2 regions of the Brevibacillus sp. FIR094 genome follow, and region 1 is predicted to be linked to the other one. Evidence: riboswitches for the same ligand, from Rfam matches in the RefSeq annotation. Region 1 holds a riboswitch; the other holds the start of a gene.

Region 1 (4,638 bases):
ATCGAGATGAGCAAACTCACCATCCGCAACATCAAGCAAAACCTGTTCTGGGCATTGGCCTACAACACCTTGGGCATCCCGATTGCCGCAATCGGCCTCCTCGCTCCATGGCTTGCCGGTGCCGCAATGGCCTTCAGCTCCGTATCCGTTGTACTCAACGCACTGAGATTGCAACGAGTGAAGCTGTAACAACAGTAACAAGCGGCTATGTCCGCCTTACCTATACAACATAAAATATAAGGAGAGATTGATCATGACAAATATTACATTGAACGTAGAAGGTATGTCTTGCAACAAATGCGTAGCGCGCATCGAGAACACATTGAAAGAACTGGGTGCAGAAGGCAAAGTAAACCTGTCTGAAAAGAAGGTTGAGGTTTCCTACAACGAGACCAACTTGACTCTTGATGCAGTAAAAGAAGCAATCGAAGATCAAGGCTACGACGTCGTTTAATCAACGAACCAGTACAAGTGAAAGCTCCTGCCTGATTCGTTGAGGCGGGAGCTTTTTACTATTGTGGTAGGAATAGCTGTGGTGGAGAGGAAGAAGCCCATTTCCAGTCTACGCTTCGGCCTACGCCCCGCATGGGGTTAAATTGTCCGCTCCGAAATGAATGTCGGGAGCGCTTCAAAACTGAAAACGTTACAACGATTTTGTATGTGATAAAAGCTTAAAACCCCCGCCATTCATTTCTCCGCTTGGTAGGGCTCCAGAGGCGCTAGGACTGGAAATGTTCTTCTTCCCAAGCAGCTTTTTACTACATCTTGAAAGCAGCATTCAAGCTGTCTTTTAAAAAGCATGTAGAAACTCAACAGCTCGTAGAGGAAACAGGAGAAATAAGCGAAGATCTTTGGACACACCTACCGAGGCGTAGTGAAAAAAAGAGAAACTGCCGTTAGCGTTCACCTCTGAGACGCATCCTGAACAGTCAACTTTGGACGCGGTTTCGCTTTTTTTCACGGAGCCGGGCACCTCATGCTCCCTCGCAGGTGTTCCAAGAATCTGAGTGTTTTCTCCTGTTTCCTCCCCACCCCACCAGCGAGCGAGAATAACGCACTAATCCTTTAATCGAATGAGCAACCGAGAGCTAATCCAATCCGATTCATAAAGAAAGACAAAGTCCGGTTAAAACCGTGCTAAACGAACGTTCACAATAACTGGAAGCGAGCGTATAATTCAAATCACAATCAAGCTCAAACAAGAAACAACACATACGGCCTAGTTCCGAGATTCTCGGAAGCGGGGGAACCAATCTTTTGGGGTTAATCCTGAGTGATCAGGAGGGATGAGGAAATGTCTTCTCTGCCATCCTACCCGTCAGCTAACCTCGTCGGCCAAAGCAGGGAAGGTCATGGATGGATAAAGTCTAGGCATATAATACGCAACAAGGGGATTCCTTGCGGGCGTGTGATAGGCCGATGCAGGCTTTTTCTTTGGGACCTTTGTTCTGGAGAAAAAGAATGGATCGGCCTATTTTTTTATGGAAATACCGATGAGCAGCTTACGCTATACAGACGTTATCGAACAACGTGTGATCGCTGGGAGGCAGTTGGTACGACATAAACCGCTGACAATCGAAATCAGGAAGACAGAGTACAGGGAGTCCTGAAAAGGGACGCCAGGTATTACGTAAGCCTGCGGATTTTCAACACGAGTAAAAATCAAGCGTGCCTGCTTGGTTTTGCTGAAGTGTGGAAATTTCGCGGGCTTTTTACATTTACGAAAAAACGAAGGATGAGGGATACCATGCCCAAAATGAAAGTCCATCAACTGACAAAAGTGTTCGGCAAGCAGCCCGAGCTGGCCTTGAAGCTGCTGGCGGAAGGACGTACAAAAGAACAAATTTACAAGCAAACGGGCCAGTCTATCGGGGTTAATCAGGTCAGTTTTGAAGTCGAGGAAGGTGAAATCTTCGTCATCATGGGCCTGTCCGGCAGCGGCAAATCAACCTTAATCCGACTGTGTAATCGACTGATTGACCCAACGAGCGGAAGCATCGAGATCGATGGGGAAGAGATCGTGGACATGAAGGCATCGGCTTTGCGCGAGGTACGGAGGAAGAAGCTCGGGATGGTTTTCCAAAATTTCGCCCTGTTTCCGCAGCGGACGGTACGAGAAAACGTCGAGTTCGGTTTGGAGATTCAACAAGTACCACCAGAGCTCCGGTTAGAAAAAGCACGGGAAGCGCTCGCGCTCGTTGGATTAACCGAGTGGGAAAATGCGTACCCGGATCAATTGAGCGGAGGGATGCGCCAGCGGGTCGGATTGGCGCGGGCGTTGGCTAATAATCCAGATATTCTCTTGATGGACGAAGCGTTCAGTGCACTGGACCCGCTCATTCGAAAAGATATGCAGGATGAGCTGCTGGAGCTTCAGATGACGATGAAAAAGACGATCCTATTCATTACGCATGACTTGCACGAGGCGTTGCGGCTGGGAGATCGGATTGCCTTTATGAAAGACGGGCAAATCATTCAGATCGGTCGCCCAGAAGAAATCATGGCAGACCCAGCGGATGAATTCGTACGGAAGTTCGTCGAGGATGCCGACCTGTCCAGGGTGCTCGTTGCTGAAAATGTGATGAAACGGGCAGAAGCAATCACACCTGACAAAGGGGCGCGAGTGGCGCTGCAACTCATGATGGATAACGGCGTGTCGAGCTTGTACGTCGTGGACAAAAAGCGCACACTGCTCGGCTTGATTACGGCGTATGACGTATCACTCGCGATCAGTACGGGAGATTCACTGGAGACGATTATGAAAACCGACCTCCCTACTGTTTCACCTGACGCACGTCTGCACAGTTTGTTCCCGATGATGGCAGACCTGCACGTTCCGATTGCGGTAGTGGGCGAGCAACAGCGTTTGCTGGGTGTCATCGTAAAAGGAGCGGTGCTAGGCGGGCTAGTAGGCAAAGTCAATGTCCAAGAACACCAGAGAGCAGAGGTGATGAGTGATGGACGTCGTGCCTAAGCTGCCGATTGGCCAATGGATGGAAGGCTTCGTGGAGGTGCTGGGCCAGTACAAGGGGGTATTGTTTGATCCAGTGTCTATCGTCATTTCCACGATGGTGACATACTGTTCCACGGTTTTGGCAGAGATACCTTCGCTGATTCTTATCTTGCTGCTGGGGGCCGCTACGTGGGTTTTTGCAGGGAGAGCGTCCATGGTCTTTACGGTTATCGGACTTTCTTTCATTCACAACTTGGGGTACTGGGATGAAACGATGGAGACATTGGGACTCGTCCTCACTTCCACGATTATTTCGATCGCTATCGGGATTCCAGTTGGCATTCTTTGCGCGAGACACGATACGTTTCGCAATCTGGTCACGCCAGTACTCGATTTGATGCAGACAATGCCAGCGTTCGTTTACTTGATTCCCGCGATCTTTTTCTTCGGCTTGGGCGAGGTGCCGGGAGTGATTGCCTCCGTTATTTTTGCTTTGCCGCCAATCGTGCGTCTCACGAACTTAGGTATACGCCAGGTCCCAGCGGAAATGGAGGAAGCAGCGGACGCCTTTGGAGCAACTGGCTGGCAAAAGCTTGTGAAAGTGCAACTGCCGTATGCGAAATCGACGATCTTGGCGGGAGTCAATCAGTGCATCATGCTCGCCCTGTCGATGGTGGTCATAGCGGCTATGATCGGGGCGAAAGGCTTGGGTGCAGATGTATATCGCGCCGTTTCGCAAGTGGATATAGGAAGAGGATTCGAGGCGGGGCTATCCATCGTGATTATCGCTATCGTCTTGGATCGACTTACTCAACATGCAGGAAAAAAGGAGAGAAATACATGATGAACAAAACGGTTCCGGCTTTACTGGCAGTGATGATGGGAGCGACAGCTTGGCTTGCAGGCTGCTCCAGTCAAAACACAAACACACAAGTACCGACAGCAACGGTGATCGATCCTATTCCTTCTGAGATGTCGGACAACGCGCTAGGAGAAAAGCTCGACTACAAAATCATCGGAATCGACGCAGGAGCAGGCTCGATGGTGAAGACAGAGGAAGTCATGAACCTGTATGGCTTGGATAAATGGCAGCTTGTCGAAGGCTCCGATGCAGCGATGACAGCAGCTTTGATCAAGGCGTACGAAGCCAAGGAACCGATTATCATTACGGGCTGGACGCCGCATTGGATGTTTAAAAAGATGGATCTGAAATATTTGGCGGACCCGAAGAATGGCTTTGGTGGAGCGGAACAAATCCATACCATCGTGCGCAAAGGGCTGAAAGAGGATCAGCCTGCTGCCTATCAGTTTCTGGATAAGTTCTCGTGGGAGCCAGCCGATATGGAGTCAGTCATGGTCCAAATGATTGACGGAAAAGATCCGGAAGTGGCCGCTGCGGAATGGGTAAAAAACAACGAAGCCAAAGTAGCGAAATGGGTGGAGGGCATACAGCCTGTCCAAAAAGAGAAGCTGACGCTCGCTTATGTAGCATGGGATTCCGAGATTGCCAGCTCGCACGTCGTAGAGCATGTGCTGGAGCAGAAGCTGGGGTATGAAGTCGAATTGAGTCAGGTCCAGACTGGACCGATGTGGGCAGGTGTGGCCATTGGGGATGTAGATGGGATGGTTGCGGCTTGGCTGCCGTCTACAGATACGAGTTATTTGAAAAAATTTGGTGGGCAAAT
Region 2 (4,638 bases), on a different contig from region 1:
TGGAGCAACAGCAGCAGCTCTGCCGACGATCGATCTATTGCAGTATAACTTGGCAGGCTGTGAAGTGAAACGAGTCGAAGGCATTTTTACGGGAACGACTAACTTCGTGCTCACAAAAATGATGGAGGAGGGGCTCACCTGTGGGGAGGCTGTCGAGCTCGCTCAGAAGATGGGGATTGCCGAACCGGATCCTTCTTACGATATCGATGGTTGGGATACAGCTTCGAAGCTCACGATCTTGGCAAACGCCGCTTTTGGCGCGCAAGTAAATCTGACCGATATCGCACGTGCAAGTATTCGCGAAATAACTTCGTTACAAATCGAGAGCTGGAAAAAGCATACGAAGATTCCCAAGCTGATCGGACGGATCCAAAAGGAAGCGAATGGCACGCTTTCTGTGGCAGTCGAGCTGTGTGCGGTGGATCTTACCCATCCATTTGCATCTGTATCAGGTACAACAAAAGCCATACGGGTAGAAACAGATGTCATGGGGGATTTATTAGTCGTTGGAGGAAAATCAGATCCTGTCGCGGCAGCAGCGGCTGCCTTAAAAGACCTTGAACATATCATTAGCAGATAGGCGAATTTGCATGTGCTTCCAATGTTCCTTAGGAATGAGCCGTTTACAACCGCGTGCATACTAGGGGTGCACCACAAAAAACGGCGAGGGGGCCATACGGATGAACCAATCGTCTGATGTCAATGCCGAGCTGCAGCAAGTATCTGCTTACCCAACCAAACAAAAAATGCATCAGAAGGACGTTGCTTTGGTAGATGAGCAGGATAGCGGCTGTTGTACCCCCAAAAAGCAGGCATCTGAAGCACAGCAAGAATAACGCCTACACGAAAAAGCCGGGTCTCAATTAAGAGACACCGGCTTTTCGTTTCGTGCCATGCGTTTTATCCGATAAATTCTTGTACCCAGTAGCCATTTGTGACGCCTACACCAATTTTTGTGAACGCTGGGTTCATAATGTTTTCGCGGTGGCCTTCACTGTTCATCCATTGTTGCATAACTTCTTGTGGACTTTGTTGACCCATGGCGATATTCTCACCTGCAGTCGAGTACTGAATGCCATACTGCTTCATCATGTCAAATGGGGAACCGTAAGTTGGGCTGTTGTGGTCAAAATAGTTGTTAGCAGACATATCTTGTGCTTTTGCCAACGCTACTTTGGACAAAGCTGCGTCCATTTGAACAGGCTTGAGACCTGCTTTGGCACGTTCTTGGTTCACCAAATCCGCGACTTGTTTCGCAAAATCACTAGTTTTTCCTTGTTCCACTTGAGTTGCTGGAGCGGCAGGCTGAGTGACGGTTTTGCTAGGTTGCGCTGGTGCAGTTTGAACTGGTGCTGGTTGAACTGGTGTTTGCTGTACTGGAGCTTGTTGTACAGGTGCTGGTTGAAAAGATCCTGGTTGAAGTGGGCATGGTTTTACAGGTGTAGCTTGCCCTTGTTGCATTGGCTGTACTGCTTGTGGCTGACCAGGGACAAAGCCTTGCTTTTGGAAAAAATTATAGAATTGTTGTGCATTTGGTGCTTTTTGGAATTGTCCCATATTTTGACCCACATTGAATTGGAATTGTCCGTTCTTCAATGGGCAGTTAGATGCTGCGGAAGCAGAAGAAGCAAAGCCTGTCAAAGCCAAGCCCAGACCAAGAGTCATCGCGATTGTAACAGAACCAAAACGTTTCATAAAACAAATCTCTCCTTTTTTTTGCCTACGAGGTTAGTTGTCGGATTCGGGTTGAGGAAACAACCCTACGCCAATTCGGCGATTCACCCCATGTGGAATTGCTCATCCACAAAAAAGTCCCCCGCACTTCCTTTTCAGAAAGTCTCGGCTTATTTCGTTTGGCATGAACAACGATATCAGACAATCCCAATCGAAATAAAGGAGTAATATATGGTAAAAAGCTAGAATCGTTGATAAATTAGGCTCATTTCGCTTCGTTTGATTGTTCCTTCCATGCGGTTAAGCCGCCTTCCAATGCATTTGCTTGAAAACCATGCTCACGAAGAAGAGCGGCAGCTTTTTGAGCTTTGTTACCTGTTGTACATACGGTAACAATCTGCACATTTTTCGCAAGTTTTTCGGTTTCTTCATCGAACGGCTTGTCCTGTTCTTTCATTAGAATATAGGGAACGTTTCGGGTCGATGCATTTTCGTGAACGAGGCTGCCGGTGGTAAATTTCTCGACGTCGCGTACGTCCAATAATAGTACAGGCACTTTCTTTTCAAGCATTTCTGATAATTGAATGGTTGTCAAAGTTTGATTTTGCAAATGAAATCCCTCCCACTGCTATTGTAACAGAGTATCGCCTTCCCAGTATAAGGGTGAACGGTTGCTTTTGTTGGACAACCATGGTAGAATGAGATTGCTACTTGAAAAATTGATACCTAATCATTCATCGAGGTGTTTGTATGCTGATGGATAACATTTTTGAATCCCCGATTCACACTGGCGCGGTCATCGGAGCCGCAAGGATGGAAGAGAGGAAGGGCTTTCATTGTTTTAGGTTTTCAAAAGGTTTAGTTTTTAATTTTGCAGTTCCGTCCTATGACATTCGCATATTTACTAAGTAGGTACAATTCACATATCATGAAGGCGTATCATAGCACATGATCTGGTATTCCTTCATGATATGTGAGCTTTATTTGCTTCGGTAAATATGACTAGCATATTCAAATTGAATTTTTGGAGGTTTTTTTAAATGCAAACGAACGGAACAGTAAAATGGTTTAACGCAGAAAAAGGTTTCGGTTTCATTCAAGTAGAAGGCGGAGACGATGTATTCGTTCACTTCAGCGCAATCCAAGGTGACGGTTTCAAAACTTTGGACGAAGGTCAAAAAGTTCAATTCAACATCGTTCAAGGCAACCGTGGCCCACAAGCTGAGAACGTAGTAAAACTGTAAGTCTCCTTTTAAAAGAAACTGTCCTTTCGAGGGCAGTTTTTTTGTCGTGGACGTAGAAGTAAAAAGGCGTTGGGATAGTCTCGAACGCCTTTTCCTGCATGCGAATAGATTAAAAAAGGAACTATGGCGTCTCACCATAATTCCTCATTTTCTTCCTGCAAAATAGTTAAATACAAGTTTCGATTTCGACAGTTTGTAATTGACTGTCAAGAACTGAAAGACCGACCACTTGACCGCCGCCGATAGAAGTACGGCCATAGGTGGTGAGAAGGACATTTCTGTTGTTTTCTGCTACGGTAAGGCGGACTTCATAGTGGAAAGAAGCGGGGACCAGCGCATTGAAAGCAGTCCGAGTATTCGCAGGGATAAATTGCGTGATGTCAAGCAAGGTGCTAACTGGATTCGTTTGCGTAACTGCGTTACCCCAGTTCAATACTTGCACACGTACTTCAACCTCTTCTGTGTTCAGATTTACCAGGTCGAGGTGAGCGGTGAGAGCAACAGCGAGGTTGTTTTGCAAAATACCAGTCGTTCTCACAGTATTTCTTTTTGGGCGTCTGTGACTTCTTTTTTCCGAAACACCTTGATCGTCGTCGTATTCGATTTCAGACATCCATGTTCACTCCATTCTTGTGTAATCTAGTGGGACAATAATACGATATTGTTTCTTGGCTTGATTTGTAACGGCGAACGTAAGGGGACGAGTAACTATTTTTGATAGAGGATGGTGGAGGTTTTGGGAGAAACGCCTGTATGCAACAACTAGACTATACAGCTCGATTTGATTGGGGATACGAAGGGGTGGAACAGGTCGGGGCAGCATCGGATATGATCGTCATTATCGATGTGCTCTCCTTCAGCACGTGTGTCGATATCGTAACGGGACGTGGAGGTATCGTCTATCCTTGTCAGGTAAAGGATGAGTCAGCTGTAGCATTCGCGAAACAAAAAGCAGCGTTGCTCGCTGGAAAACGCGGAGAACCAATTTCCCTTTCACCCGCCTGTCTGAAAACGGTTCCGATGGGAAGTAGAATGGTGTTACCCTCGCCAAACGGATCGACCTGTACCGTGTTGGCAAAGAAAACAGGTGCGAAGGTAATCGCTGCATGCTTACGAAATGCGCCATCTGTCGCCAAATACATACAGCAGCAGAAAGGAACCGTAACGGTCATCGCTTGCGGTGAACGGTGGGGAAATGGAGCATTGCGACCCGCTATGGAGGATATGATTGCGGCAGGTGCGCTGCTTCACGAATTGGAGGGGTATCGATTGTCACCAGAGGCCGAAATGGCGGTGGCAGCATTCCGATCCGCCCAAGTTTATCTTCTCGCTTACTTGCAGAAATGTGCAACTGGCCAAGAGCTGATCAGCAGGGGGTACCCGGAAGATGTCGCACTTGCAGCGGAGTGGAATCAGAGTAGCACGGTTCCAGTGCTTAACGATGATTTTGCTTACGAAGCTATTTAGTCTTTTCGCATAAAGAATCCCTCATTCGGTAACCATGGTTATGAACCACACATGAGAAAAACTGGACAGGGAGGATTCATATGGATGACAACAGCAAGTCCATCAACCAGTCAGAAGAAAATATCCTGACGAATCGCCAAGGCCATCCGATTACAGACAACCAGAACCTGCGGACCGTTGGAAATCGCGGGCCAACCGTCCTGGAGAATTACGACTTTCTGGAAAAAATCACACATTTTGATCGGGAGAAAAC

What was found. A riboswitch is a leader RNA that binds a small molecule or an ion and turns the genes downstream of it on or off. The one in region 1 is predicted to bind cyclic di-AMP.
Region 2: linked by a shared signal. The riboswitch ahead of ACQ5DJ_RS05460 (CAP domain-containing protein) and the one ahead of ACQ5DJ_RS21965 (quaternary amine ABC transporter ATP-binding protein) in region 1 are both predicted to bind cyclic di-AMP.

What each region holds. Positions count from the first base shown of each region.
Region 1 covers NZ_JBEAES010000028.1:42,954-47,591, reverse strand. Annotated here, with positions in the region: gene ACQ5DJ_RS21975 (heavy metal translocating P-type ATPase) at 1-189, shown strand, start outside; gene ACQ5DJ_RS21970 (copper ion binding protein) at 254-454, shown strand; cyclic di-AMP (ydaO/yuaA leader) riboswitch at 1,207-1,353, shown strand; gene ACQ5DJ_RS21965 (quaternary amine ABC transporter ATP-binding protein) at 1,748-2,974, shown strand; gene ACQ5DJ_RS21960 (ABC transporter permease) at 2,958-3,797, shown strand; gene ACQ5DJ_RS21955 (glycine betaine ABC transporter substrate-binding protein) at 3,794-4,638, shown strand, end outside.
Region 2 covers NZ_JBEAES010000005.1:39,237-43,874, forward strand. Annotated here, with positions in the region: gene ACQ5DJ_RS05450 (homoserine dehydrogenase) at 1-580, shown strand, start outside; gene ACQ5DJ_RS05455 (hypothetical protein) at 681-836, shown strand; gene ACQ5DJ_RS05460 (CAP domain-containing protein) at 901-1,695, opposite strand; cyclic di-AMP (ydaO/yuaA leader) riboswitch at 1,703-1,855, opposite strand; gene ACQ5DJ_RS05465 (rhodanese-like domain-containing protein) at 1,940-2,284, opposite strand; gene ACQ5DJ_RS05470 (cold-shock protein) at 2,715-2,918, shown strand; gene ACQ5DJ_RS05475 (hypothetical protein) at 3,085-3,531, opposite strand; gene ACQ5DJ_RS05480 (2-phosphosulfolactate phosphatase) at 3,672-4,385, shown strand; gene ACQ5DJ_RS05485 (catalase) at 4,466-4,638, shown strand, end outside.